DNA from 4 places in the Exiguobacterium sp. s128 genome. Region 1 is predicted to be linked to each of the others. Evidence: riboswitches for the same ligand, from Rfam matches in the RefSeq annotation. Region 1 holds a riboswitch; each other region holds the start of a gene.
What was found. Region 1 has a riboswitch for thiamine pyrophosphate ahead of KNQ13_RS11625 (ECF transporter S component). Riboswitches for the same ligand answer to the same signal wherever they lie in the genome.
Positions count from the first base shown of each region.

Region 2: another riboswitch for thiamine pyrophosphate. It lies ahead of thiD (bifunctional hydroxymethylpyrimidine kinase/phosphomethylpyrimidine kinase); the one in region 1 lies ahead of KNQ13_RS11625 (ECF transporter S component).
Region 3: another riboswitch for thiamine pyrophosphate. It lies ahead of KNQ13_RS11330 (thiamine phosphate synthase); the one in region 1 lies ahead of KNQ13_RS11625 (ECF transporter S component).
Region 4: another riboswitch for thiamine pyrophosphate. It lies ahead of tenA (thiaminase II); the one in region 1 lies ahead of KNQ13_RS11625 (ECF transporter S component).

Region 1 covers NZ_JACSMT010000031.1:19,627-23,041, reverse strand. Annotated here, with positions in the region: gene KNQ13_RS11630 (ABC transporter ATP-binding protein) at 1-815, opposite strand, end outside; gene KNQ13_RS11625 (ECF transporter S component) at 812-1,387, opposite strand; TPP riboswitch at 1,492-1,591, opposite strand; gene KNQ13_RS11620 (50S ribosomal protein L25/general stress protein Ctc) at 1,684-2,352, opposite strand; gene KNQ13_RS11615 (DEAD/DEAH box helicase) at 2,711-3,415, opposite strand, start outside.
Region 2 covers NZ_JACSMT010000070.1:2,605-6,019, forward strand. Annotated here, with positions in the region: gene thiE (thiamine phosphate synthase) at 1-237, opposite strand, end outside; gene thiM (hydroxyethylthiazole kinase) at 227-997, opposite strand; gene thiD (bifunctional hydroxymethylpyrimidine kinase/phosphomethylpyrimidine kinase) at 978-1,787, opposite strand; TPP riboswitch at 1,904-2,014, opposite strand; gene KNQ13_RS15260 (murein hydrolase activator EnvC family protein) at 2,074-3,351, opposite strand.
Region 3 covers NZ_JACSMT010000029.1:23,153-26,567, reverse strand. Annotated here, with positions in the region: gene KNQ13_RS11340 (OsmC family protein) at 132-557, shown strand; gene nagZ (beta-N-acetylhexosaminidase) at 563-1,792, shown strand; TPP riboswitch at 1,852-1,954, shown strand; gene KNQ13_RS11330 (thiamine phosphate synthase) at 2,046-2,642, shown strand; gene KNQ13_RS11325 (NAD(P)/FAD-dependent oxidoreductase) at 2,639-3,415, shown strand, end outside.
Region 4 covers NZ_JACSMT010000011.1:53,533-56,947, forward strand. Annotated here, with positions in the region: gene abc-f (ribosomal protection-like ABC-F family protein) at 1-437, opposite strand, end outside; gene KNQ13_RS06555 (DUF1002 domain-containing protein) at 718-1,602, opposite strand; TPP riboswitch at 1,792-1,897, shown strand; gene tenA (thiaminase II) at 1,971-2,687, shown strand; gene KNQ13_RS06565 (sporulation protein) at 2,775-3,415, opposite strand, start outside.

The DNA of each region.
Region 1 (3,415 bases):
GTCACATCGAATGTCGTCTCGTGAAGGACGCTTGGACGGTCGACATCACGTTTTCGTAAGTCAGCGGCTTGGGGCGAGTCGCCCGGTAACGTCTCCCATGTGTACGGATAGAGAAGCGGCGTCGCAATTCCGTGTTGGATCAGCACGTCACGTTGCTCACCGAAAATTGCGTCCGGTGTTCCGTCAAGCAACAGTCGCCCCCCATGTTCAAAAACCAGTACCCGGTCGGCAAACGTCACGCACTGATCGAGCTGATGTTCAATCAAGACGAGCGTCAATGTCGGATCATGATGGAGTTCTTCGATCAGTTCCATCATCATCCTTTGACCGTGCGGATCCAGTTGCGCCGTCGGTTCATCAAGCAACAGGATGTCCGGCTCAAGGGCGAGGACACAGGCTAAAGCGAGCCGCTGTTTCATCCCACCGGACAGCTCGGCAATCGGTGTCGTCAAGGCAAGATTCAGTCCGACGCGCACAAGCAACATCCGGATTCGTTCCTGCATCTCTCCCGGATTGACGGAACGATTTTCCAGGCTAAAGGCGATTTCTGCTCCGACCGTCTGCATACAAAACTGATCGTCCGGTTGCTGAAACAGAATCCCGACTGTTCCGTCCGTCGTATGGTGCCCCGTGACCTCTGCTTCGATCGTGTCCGGCAACAGTCTCGCCAATACATGTAAAAAAGTGGTCTTCCCGCTGCCGCTCGGTCCAATCAGCAACGTCGTCTCGCCTTGATGTAACGTCACCGTCAAGTCGTCTAGGACGGCCTGCGTTTGACCGGGATAGTGGACTGACAGGTGCTCGCACTGCATCATGCGGCACGCTGCTTCCGTTGCCGTCCGACCGCATAACCGTTCAGCGTCCCTGTCTTGACGAGGGCGTCGACGATGACTTTCGCGAGCAATCCGCCGAGTAATGCCCCGCTGACGAGTTGAAGTGAGAACGTCAACAGAAGTGTCGTCGTCGTATAATAGGCAAATCCATTCACGAGGAGACTGTAGACCATACTTCCGACGGCGGCGAAGACACCGGACAGCATCAAGGTGAACGTATTAAATTTCCGGTATCCGAATACGGCAAAGGCAACTTCCGCTCCAATTCCTTGCGCCAGCCCGATCAATAAGGCAGACAAGCCGAAATGACTTCCTGTAAACAATTCGACGGCAGCGGCGACGACTTCCGCAATCAAGGCGGCTCCCGGTTTTTGGATGATGTAGGCGACAAGGGGACTGGCGACGACCCAGATGCCGAACATCCAATTTGAGCCGACCGGTCCGAAGATCGCCGAAATCGGTAACCATAATGTCGACCAACCTAAGTACAGGACACCACATGCGACGGCAAGCATCATCATGACGATGATTTCTTTCATTTTCCAACTGTTCATACTCACTTCTCCTTTGAATGCACACCCACAAAGAAACCGCAAAAAGACCGCCCTCTATGAAAAGAGAGCGGTCGTGTAACCTGCAAGGCGCAGAAAAAGAGCACGAAGAGTCCGCTCCACTTTCCTACGCTAGTATGAACTAGATCAGGTTCAAAGGGTCCGAAGTAAATCGTCTCAGCCAAATGGGCTCCCCTAGTGGATGTGTAAATGATGTGTACATTCTTCACTGTACGGCTGTCGCCCGGACTTGTCAATATGCATAAAAAAAACCCTCCGCGAGGGGAGGGGAGAAAAGATTACTCTTTGTCTTCTTTGTTTTCTTCAGCTTGCTCTTCAGAAGTTTTTTCTGAATCATCTGCTGTGTCTGCTTCAGCTGCTTGTGCCTCAGCTTCTTCGATTTCTTCAAGATCTGCCTCAAGTGTCGATTCGACGACAGCAGCGACTTGAATGTCACCTTCTGTGACGACTCGGAAATCTTTTTCTTCCGGCAGATCAGCTACTGTGATCGAATCTCCGATTGCAAGATTCGTTACATCGACTTCGATGCGTTCCGGTAATTTATCTGGTGTTGCTGCAACTGTTACTTTAAAGAGTGTTTGTGAAAGGAAGCCGCCAAGTTTCGCGCCAGCCGATTCGCCGACAAGGACGATATCCGTTTCGACTTCTGTTTCTTCATCCATTTTAACCGCGATGAATTCCACGTGTTTGATCGTTGGTGTAAAGATGTCCATATCGAGCTTGTTGATCAACGTGTTGACTTTTTTGCCGCCGATTTGAAGGGCAACCAAGACGTTTTCACCGTGATCGCGGACGACTTTGACTAATTCTTTTTCATCGAATGAAATCGGTGTGCTTTCCACTTTGTAACCATACACGACACCAAGAGCTTTTCCTTCATGACGTAATTGCTTTCTAAGTGAGCGTGGGCGTACTTCGCGTTCTTCTACTTTTAATGTTACTGACATGTTCATTTCCCCCTTGAATTTGGTATAGCTCTCAAAAGGTAATGAATGTAGGAGTGGAACAAAGACGTTCCGGTACAGATGATCTACGAATGCTATTTCAAATTGATTTCATCGATAATGAAGAACCAAGTGAATAAGTAGCATTTCTCTCCCAGGTCATTACGCTGATATTGAGAAAAAATGTTGAAAAGCGACCGTGTTGTACGGTGCTAATGTAGATATACCCCCAGAACTCAAAAACTAAAACCTCTTTTTTAATTTAACCTCGTCCAAAAACCTTCAAACCCGTTGCTAGACAACGGGTCAAGGCAGCTTTTATTTTTTTAAGATAATGTAAAAAACGATGGGGTCAGTTTGTTCAATCCGGCTTTTTTTGTGGCTGCAATGGAGGTTCCAGCAGATGGACGAGTTCACGAAGCGTCAAGATTTCGGTCGCCCGGTCCGTCAAGACGGCATCAATCATCGTCGCCTTTTTATCTTGTAGTTCGGTCATCTTTTCCTCGATCGTTCCTTTCGTCAATAACTTGATGACTTCGACAGGCGACTGTTGTCCGAGACGATGGGCCCGGTCAGCTGCTTGCTGTTCGACGGCAGGATTCCACCAACTGTCGTACAAGATGACGGTATCAGCGGTCGCCAGATTCAATCCGGTACCACCTGCCTTGAGGGAAATCAAAAACAAATCGACTTCTCCTGCATTAAACCGGTCACATAAAGCGACCCGATCTTCGATTGGTGTGTCTCCGGTCAAAACGAAATGTGTCAATTGCCGCTCAGCCAACCGTTCCCGGATGCGGGCTAACATCTTCGTATACTGTGAAAAAATCAAAATCCGGTGACCCGCTGCTATTTTTTCCTCGATCAAGGTCATCAATAAATCAAGTTTCGTCGATTCGCCTGTATAGTTCTCGACAAATAAAGCCGGATCACAACAAATTTGTCGCAAGCGGGTCAATCCAGCAAGCAACTTGATCCGGTCCTCACGTTTCGTTTCGTCCAAATGACGTAACGTGTCGAGTTGGAGTTTCGCCAAGTAGGAGGCGTACAATTTTTTCTGCGTGGG
Region 2 (3,415 bases), on a different contig from region 1:
GCCTACGAGCATCGCAATATCAATCCGATCATTGATGATCAGTGGCACGCCGTAACGTTCCGTCAACGCCTTCAGTCCGATGGCCGCTTCTAAAAAAGTTTTTCCTGATGTTTGTTTTTCACGTAATTGAACAATCGTCGCACCACCTTTGAGCGCTGCTTCTACCGCATCTATCAAGTTCAATTCAGGGTGAAACCGTCGATCGGTCACGGCATACACGAAGTAATCAGTTTCCATCGGTTTGCACCTCCTGAAGCGTCTCTTCCGTCATTAAACTGACTGCATTAAACAAACCCGTCCGAAAATCACCGATCCCTGCTTGTCGATCAGCAAGCTCCCCTGCTTTGCCCATCAAATATGTCCCATATACGGCTGCCTCGAATCGGCCATATCCCGCTCCTAAAAACGTCGCAATCAACGAAGCTGTCATACACCCCGTCCCGGTCACTTGCCCAAGCCGCTTTGCCCCGACATCGAGACGGCATTGACGGCTTCCGTCCGTCACAAAGTCAATCGGACCTGTCACGACAATGACTTGGTTGGTTTGTGCTGCAAAGGTATGGACTGCTTGAAAATCGAGTGATTCCCCTTCCGCAACATCTACTCCTTTTGTCGTCGTCGCTTGCCCGATTAGCGTTTTGATTTCTGAGGCATTTCCTTTAATGACCGTAAACTGAATGTCATGCATCAATTCGTTTATGAAATTCGTACGTAATGTCGTCGCGCCTGTTCCGACCGGATCCAGAATAATTGGTTTGCCCAATCGATTAGCGGTTTTCCCTGCCAACAGTTGCGCCTCCCGGATCGATGGATGCAGCGTGCCTGTATTGATGACGACAGCGTCAGCAAGACCAACCATCTCTTCTACTTCTAATACATCTTCCGCCATGACTGGGGATCCTCCAAGCGCTAGCGTCATATTGGCACAGTCGTTGATCGTGACCGTGTTCGTCAAATGATGAATCAGTGGTTTTTTGTCATGAATAATCGGTAACATGATTTTCCCTCCAAAGTTCGTAAAAGTGATGGGTTGGTCCAATTCCGTGTCCGAGCGCAAAACCGTGGCGAATCGCCTCCGTCACGTACTGTTTCGCATACATGATACTGTCGTACAAGGAGTCACCTTGTGCGAGTCGGGCTGCAATCGCAGCAGACAACGTGCATCCTGTACCATGTGTGTGCTGACGAGTTAGTCGTTTCTGTTCATACACGTAATGATTTCCTTGCGTATATAACAAATCGATTGCTTGTTGTCCCTCCAAATGACCACCTTTGAGCAAAATGGCTCCCCCGGGTCTTTTCGCTAGTTCCACCGTTGCTTGTTCCATATCCGAAAGCGATTGAACCGTCCTCCCAATCATCCGCTCGATTTCGGGGATGTTCGGTGTGACGAGTGTCGCGAGCGGTAACAGATGTTCTAACAAGGCTTGTTCTGCATCTTTCCGTAACAAGCCGTGTCCACCTTTTGCGACCATGACTGGATCTAAAATGATTGGAGCATCACATTGTTTTAATTGTTTTGCGATGATTTGAATCGTTTCTTGATTAGAGACCATCCCGATTTTGACAGCATCAACACGAATATCGGAAAAGATAGATGTCAATTGTGCTTCTACAAGACGAGGTGACACATCCTCGACGGCTTGGACACCTAATGTATTTTGTGCCGTAATCGCTGTGAGGACACTCATCCCATACACGCCGAGGGCAGAAAATGTTTTTAAATCTGCTTGAATGCCCGCTCCACCACTAGAATCCGATCCTGCAATCGTCAATACATGTTTCATATCGCTTCCTCCCTTTCTTATGAGCCAATTAGGAGAAAACGGACGACAAAAAGCGCCGTCCGCTGTAAAAAAGCAGACGACGCCATGAAAAACCCTCATCTAGGTTTTATATCTCATGTCTTCGATCTCAACTTTCCTACGCTGGTATTATCCAGTTCAGGTGACAGGGTCGAAAACAGAATAGTTTTCCTCTCAGCCGGACTCCTCCAGCTCCCCTAGTTGCTCGTAATTTAATTCCTTTTTACTGTAGCATAGCGTTATCAAAAAAACGAGCCGAAGCTCGTTTTCATAAATATCCAAGTGGATTAACCGTGTTTGCCGGTCCTGTCGCACTGTATTGATATCCACCGATATGCAATTCAAAATGAAGATGTGGTCCAGTCGAGTTGCCGGTACTTCCAAGCGTACCAAGCGATTGACCTTGTGAAACCGTCTGACCCGCACGAACTGCCAACGAATTCATATGAGCGTACACCGTCGTATAGACTTGACCATTCAGGAAATGCGAAATCATGACATGGTTTCCGTAAGGTCCTCCACTTCCAGCTGTAATGACTGTTCCGGAAGCGGCTGCTCGAATCGGCGACCCCACTGGTCCGCTGAAGTCTACTCCATTATGAAAAGTATACCCGTTTGCCCCACTCGCCGGTCCAAATCCTTGTGAAACACCACCTGAAGCTGGACGAATGAACTTCGCTGAGCCTGTTGGAACACTAACGACCGGAGAAGGACTGACTGCGGATTTATTTGATTCGCTCGTCGCTTTTGCCGCCTCTTTTGCCGCACGTTCAGCCGCTGCTTGTTCAGCTGCAGCACGTTCAGCTGCTGCCTTTGCCGCTGCTTTCGCTGCTGCAATCGCTCGCTCTTGTGCTTCTAGTGTCGCTTGTAATTCTTTGGCGTTCAATAGTTTCGTCGTGAACTTCGTTTTCCCTTTACGCAACTTCTTTAAGGTCGCACTCCGTTCCTTCATTTGCTTCTTCAGCTGTTTTTTCTGCTCTAACAACGTTTCTTTTTCTTGAACACGTTCTTCTTTTTTAGCCATAAGATTACGTTTCATTTCGGCTAGTTTTTTTTGTGTCTCCAGGTAGGCAGAAATCATCTTGTCATCTTGTTCAGCAATCTTTTTACCTGCCATGACGCGACTAAATAAATCCCCTAGATTTTTCGATCCAAAAATGACTTCTTCCCATTTAATTGAATTTCCATCATTTTCTTGAAGGACACGTAAACGATCCCCCAACAGTTCTTCTTGCCGTTTCAACATCGCTTCATATCGAACAATTTCCGCTTCGAGATCTTTAATCTGAAGATTCAGTTGCTGAATCTGTTTATTTTTTTCTGAAATCCGGAAAATATTTTCATTGATCGCAGCATCAATTTTATTGATTTCTCGCTGTTCCGTTGATATTTTAGCTTCTTGTTTTTTGATTGCTTTTTCCAATTGACGCTGTTCTGTCGCATTTTGAGATTTCTTTTCCTTAATCGTCGCAGCATGACCAGAATTCGGCGCAGTTGCCAAAAGTAATGTTCCTAACAATACTGTCGAAAGCAATTTTTTTAACATGGTCAGTTTCCTCACTTATGTATGAATTCTTATTTGAAAAGTATTTAATTCAAAGTATTTCCGT
Region 3 (3,415 bases), on a different contig from region 1:
CGGAAACCGGATTTAGAGGACGGTGAAAAAGAAGAATTATTGCGAATAGCATGTCAATTTCGCTTGCTGAATATTCGGGTATACTGAAGAAGTAAAGACAACTAAAAAACGAGTAAAGGACGTGACGGAACATGCAAGCAACAGTCACTTGGAATCAGAAGATGGGCTTTAGCGGTGAGACCGAATCCGGGCATCACCTGGCGATGGATGCGGCACCCGACAACGGAGGCGACAATCAAGCTCCGCGCCCGACGGAGTTGTTACTTCACGCCGTTGCCGGCTGTACCGGCATCGATATCGTCTCGATTTTAGAAAAGATGCGCTTGACGCTGACGTCATTTGAAATGGATATCGAAGGCGAACGGGCGGATGATCATCCCCGGCGTTTCACGACGATCTCGATTCATTACCGGCTCGAAGGTGATTTACCGGACGATAAAGTCCGCCGGGCGATTGCCTTATCAAAAGACAAATACTGCTCGGTCTCGCAATCGCTGAACGCGGAGATTGAAGTTTATTACTCGATCAACGGCGTCCGGAACGAGGAACCGATTTGAAACGGATGGTTCCTGTTCTGTTAGCAAGCGTTCTGCTCGCCGGTTGCGCCGACGAGCCCGCAAAACCGGCTGCACCGGAACCGAAGCCGGCGAAGAAAACAAAGCCACCGCAACCGGACCGGCCTTCTGCAGCTGAACGGGCGGAAAAACAACTGAAAGAGACCATCTCGAAGATGTCGACAGCGGAAAAAGTTGATCAGTTGCTATACATCGGCGTGACGGGAACAGCTCTGACGCAAGCGGACCGTCAATTACTGCAGGACCATGTGCTTGGAGGCGTCTTGTTACTCGGTGGCAATATCACCTCGACCGATCAGCTGAAAACCTTTACGGCAGCGATTGGCGAAGCGCAAACGGCGGACGAAAAAGCGTTCCTTGGTTTTGATGAAGAAGGCGGGCGTGTCAGCCGGGTCCCGGATGCCCGACTCAAATTATCACCAAGTCTGTCGTTTGGTCATAAAAATGATCCTGGTTTGATGAAGGAAGTCGGACGGACACTCGGTTCAATTTCCCGTTTTTACGGCTTTAATATGGACTTCGCTCCAGTTCTTGACGTCAACAGTAATCCGGCGAATCCAATCATCGGCGACCGGGCGCTCAGTGCGGACCCGCAACAAGTGGCACGGCTTGGTGTGCCATTGATGCAGGGCATGAAGGAAGAGGATATCGTGCCGGTCGTCAAACATTTTCCGGGACACGGCGATACGACCGTCGACTCGCATGTCGGTCTGCCGCGGGTCGATGCGACGAAAGCGGAACTTGAGAAGACGGAGCTGGTCCCGTTTAAACGGGCGATTCAAGACGGGGCTGAAATGGTCATGGTCGCGCATATCCTGTTCCCGGCTCTCGACAAAAATCGTCCGTCCTCATTATCGAAAGAAGTCATGACCGGTGTGTTACGGAGTGAACTGAAATTTGATGGTGTCATCATCACGGACGATCTCGTCATGGGAGCCATCACAGAACGGTACGGATTAGCTCAAGCGGCAGGTCTTGCACTTGAAAACGGTGCGGACATGGCGATGTTTTCCTCACCCGGCGCGTACGCGTCCGTTCACAAGGAAATCATGGCGCGGATCAAACAAGGGAAATTGTCGGCAGCCGATCTCAATCAGAAAGTCATGCGGGTCTTACGCTTAAAACAAACGTATGACTTGTCGCAAACGAAACGTGTCGACGAATACCAACGCTTGATCGAGCAGGTCAAAGCGGTCGAATCGGACATGCGACACTAATCAAGGGTAGAACAAATCGGACTACCCGTGGTAAACTACAGGCGTACCATACAAATCAATATCTACACTAGGGGAGTCTCGTAGCAGACTGAGACGGAAGTATCCGGACCCTTTGAACCTGATCTAGTTCGTACTAGCGGAGGGAAGTGGTATCCGATCATCTATCGAGGGAACGCCAAGCGTCGCCCTTTTCGTAGGACCACTCCATCAGTTCATGGGGTGGTCCTTTTTCGTGTGGAAAGGAGGGGGAACGATGTCACATTTACACCTGATTACAACCGGACGCGACAGTAAGGAAGTGTTGGAACAGACCCTTCCACAGCTCGCAATGTCCGTCGATCGCATCCACTTACGGGAGCCAACCTGGTCAGTCCGGGAATTGGTTTCCTGCATTGATACGTTGCTCGATCAAGGAGTCCGGGCAGACCAGCTGGTAGTCCATGACCGGCTCGATGCAGCACTCGTCACCGGCACGACCGTCCAGTTGACACGCCGCAGTCTGTCGGTCGAGCGTGTCCGGGCACAGTTTCCGACGATTTTCATCGGTCAATCGGTTCACTCGTTGACCGAAGCGATGGTGGCGGAACAAGCCGGCGCCGATTACGTGATGTATGGTCATATTTTTGAGACGGATTCGAAACCCGGCGTGGCGCCACGGGGGCTCGATGCGTTACAGCAAGTCGTCGACTGGACATCAATCCCGGTCATCGCCATCGGCGGAATCAAACCGGAAAATCTGTCTGATGTCTTAACCACCGGGTGCAGCGGAGTTGCCATCCTGTCCGGGATTTTGGGTCAAGCCGATCCGGCGGAAGCAGCCGGACGGTTCCGGACGGTGATTGGACGATGAAACAACCGGATGTATTAATCGTCGGCGCCGGTATCATCGGTTTGACGCTCGGATATGAATTGTTGCAGCGGGGACAAAGTGTTCACGTGCTCGATCAGTCGGCTGTCGGACAAGGTGCGACACGGGCGGCAGCGGGGATGCTCGCGACGGACGAAGAACTGTCGGAACCGTTACATGCGTTAGCGGCAGTGAGTCGCGTACTTTATCCGAAGCTTGTCCGTCAATTGTTCGACGAGACCGGGTTGACGAGCGGCTATCTCGAACTGCCGTTTCAGCTGCGCCAGACAAAGCAAACCGTCCAATTTGAACGGGTCGGTCAAGTCGATCCTCCATTGCTTGTCCGGGCGTTACGGCAAGCGATTGAGCAGCGGGGCGGAGTGATTGAAGAACAGGTAAGTGTCTTGCGTCTTCTGCGGGACGAAGGGACGGTAACCGGGGTGGAGACAAGCCGGGGACAACAGGTTGGACGGCAGGTCGTCATTGCTAGTGGACGAGGGTCGGAACCGTTGTTGCAAACAATCGGGATTCCGATTGATACGCTTCCGGTCAAAGGTGAATGCCTATCTGTCCGTCTCACAACCGGTCGACTTGAGCAGACTTTGTTTCATGAGACGGTGTATCTTGTCCCGAAAGCAGACGGACGGATTATCATCGGCGCAACGGAACACGTGGGTGAGGAGTCGACGACGGTCAACGCGGGCAGCGTCTCGGACCTGTTGGCGGCAGCAATTGACGTGTATCCGCCGATCCGTGATGCGGCATTGATCGACATC
Region 4 (3,415 bases), on a different contig from region 1:
TTGATCATCCGTTCGACTTTTGAATCAAGTAAATAACCACCTTGACGTTCAAACCTTTCTGTCGCTAGCGTATAACGTTCGAGTAGCTGGTCCAACTGCTCGATTTCCGTCGCCATTTGTTGTTCGAGACGTTGTAGGGAATGGCGTAAATCAACTAATGAGGCAAATGCGGTCCATAAGACATCCAGACCTGTGAGCACGTGATCAAACTGCGGAAGCTGCTCGAGATACCCGATCGTCAAACCACTTTTTTGATACATCGCACCCGCATCGGGTGAATCGAGTGTGGCGATCAACCGTAAAAGTGTCGTTTTTCCACTTCCGTTTCGACCGATCAATCCGATACGGTCGTGTTGTTCGATAAAGAGGGACACATCCGTTAAGATGTCGTCACCTCCGAATTGTTTAGTAAGGTGTTGCAGGTCGCAAATCATCATCTAGAAATTCCTCTCTAGCGCATCAAAAAAGGAGAGCGCAAACAGCACTCTCCTACAGACGGTGGAAGATACGCTTTGCTTTATTTTTCAACTATGGAGTTCCTTTAAAAAGGGCAGACGTGTCCCTTAGAACGCCATTCCATGAAAAATCGCGCGTAACAGATACAGTTGTTCGATCAGCCAATCTTTACACGCAGCAAAACCCATTCCTCCACACCACCTTTTCGTTTTCGATAGGTTCATTTTATCATGGACGCGCGAACAGAAGAAAGAGATATTTTTATTTGAACCAACCGGCAATCGAGTTAAAGAAACTGCTGAGGGCATCAAATAATTTAGCAAAAAAGCCTTTTGTTTCTTCCGAAGTGGCAAATGCCTGAATGTCCTGCCCCGCATCTTTTAGACCACTCTCGATTTGCCCCCAGTTCAGGTCGGCTTGCTCCATTTGATTGAATAATCCGGTCAGGCGATCCATCTGCGCATCTGACAGATTGATGTTATTGTTTTGGATGACTTGGACGATGACGTTTTCAATCTCGACTTTTGTTTCCGGTTTTTGTTTTGCGATTTCGGCTTTGATTTCGTTCATCAAATCGGCCACTTTATCGGTCCCGACCGTCTTTCCGACGTCTGAAGTCACGGAAAGTTCTTGTTGGGCAAGATCTTTTCGCTCATCCGTCAGTTTAATGCCGGTCTCCGCCGATGTCTGATCGTATGCTTTCATGATACCGGTCAACGCGGACGTGCCGGTTACTTTATAAGGAGACGTGATGGTAATGTCGGCATCCGTCACGCCTGCCGTCACGAGGGCGTTCAAGTACATGTCTTTTGTCACCCAGGTGATGTTTTCAGTCGCGACCGACAGTCCGTCTCCCTTTTCAGCCAGTTCAATTTTGGCCGAAGAATACATTCCGCCACCACGTTGCGACTGGGGGATGTTTTTACCAAGGTATTTTTCTTCGTCCGCCGATGTCGCGATGATCGGCGTGATGCCTTCCGGTGCATTCAGGCGCGACAGGACCCATGCTTTGTCTTTGGCACCCAGTGATTCGCCGAGCGTAATAATCGTTTTGTCGACGATTTGCTCAGCCGAGGCAGCCGTCGGAAGCAGTAAAGTCGTAGCAAGCAATGCAGATGCCGTCCATGTCATTGTTTTATTCATCATCATAAATTCCTCCGTAAGTTAAGTATCAGGTACTAAGTTCAGTCTAATCGACCGTCTTCAGAAGAGAATCGGTCTCAAGGACGAGCGGACGTCCACCTTCCGCCATGTTCATTGTACAAAAAAGGGATGGAAATGACGAGAAAGGGTCAATTAAACGTTAAATCATGCTAAAATCAAAACAAATCAAATAGCGACCACTAGGGGAGTCAGTAGGCTGACTGAGACGACGAAGACGTTCGGACCCTTTGAACCTGATTAAGTTTGGACTTACGGAGGGAAGTGGCGTGAACCCTTCTTTATATGAGGTCTTTTCACGTCATACCTGACATCGGGTGTGGCGTTTTTTGATTAAAGAAGGGGGAAACGACATGACATTCAGTGAAGAAATTCGACAAGCAGCAAGACGGTACTGGGACAGTAGTTTTACCCATCCGTTCGTGACGGGCATCGCGGACGGGACTTTACCGGAAGCGAAATTTCGCCATTACGTCTTACAGGACGCGTATTATTTAAAACATTTTGCGAAGATTCAAGCCCGCGCGGCTTCGAAAGCCCACGATTTTGCGACGATTGCTGAACTGGCCGAGCATGCGACATCGACTTACGCGGCAGAACTGAGTCTGCACCAATCGTTTTTTGAACTGCTTGAAATCTCGAACGATACGTTGGCTGAGTTCGAACCGGCACCGACAGCATATGCGTATATTTCGCATATGCACCATGCAAGTGAAGGAACGCTCGGGGAGACCATCGCTGCTATTTTACCGTGTTATTGGCTTTACTATGAGATCGGACAACAATTACAAGCAGCGACACCGGCTTCACCGATTTATCAACAATGGATTGAGACATACAGTTCGGAATGGTTCGAGCGGGTCGTCTTTGAACAAATCGATCGTCTGAATGATTTGGCGGAGCGGGCAAGTGCCGAAGAACGGGAACGGATGAAACAACATTTCGTCAAAAGTTGTTATTACGAATTGATGTTTTGGCAGATGGGCTGGACGGAAGAGACGTTTGAGCAAACGTATCGTCAGACGATCGAGACCCCTTCGTCGACAGGAAAGAATAGGGAGCTAAACTAAAGAAAAACATTAAAAAACTGAACGATCCCACCTTGGAAAAGGAGGATTCGTTCAGTTTTCTTTGTCTTGCCAGTCGGTAAATTATTTTTAGCTGTGGCGTTCGATCAAATCAGCAAGGCGCTGTTTGACGGTAGCAGCGTTACGTAACTCCTGATTCGATAGCGACAGCGTCGTCATCGTTTCGTCAGCTCCCGCCATCTCACTGAACAGTGAGCCTAAGCTATGGGCACGGCGATCGATTTGTAAGACGATCTCAATACCGGACCGGTCTTGCAGCATGATGACTTCGATTTCATCAAGCTTATGCGCATAATGTGTTCCACGCGCTGAATATTCGAGTTCTTGGGCAATCGGCAGATCTTTTCGGAAACGCCCCGGAAGTTTTTCTGTATCGGCTTTTTTTAAACGGAATCCGAGATCTTCCATCGCTTCCAAAATGACCGATTGGAGGTCGTTGGCTTTGACGACGACGGCATCATGGTCGGATGGATCGACGGCTTGTGCGATATCGAGACCTGTCTCGATCCAGGATTTGGACTGACTGACAGACAGAGGGGTATTAAAAGGGACTTGAAGCGTAAACGGAATTTCCCGTTCGACGCCAGCTTCGATCGTAAAGGCCGCTTCGTTTAAAGCGAACCGGTCGAGTGTGAAAGTCGTAAAGGCCGTGTTGTCACCGACTTCTTCTTTATATTGAGTGTTAAAGGCGAGGTAAATCCGGTCGATTT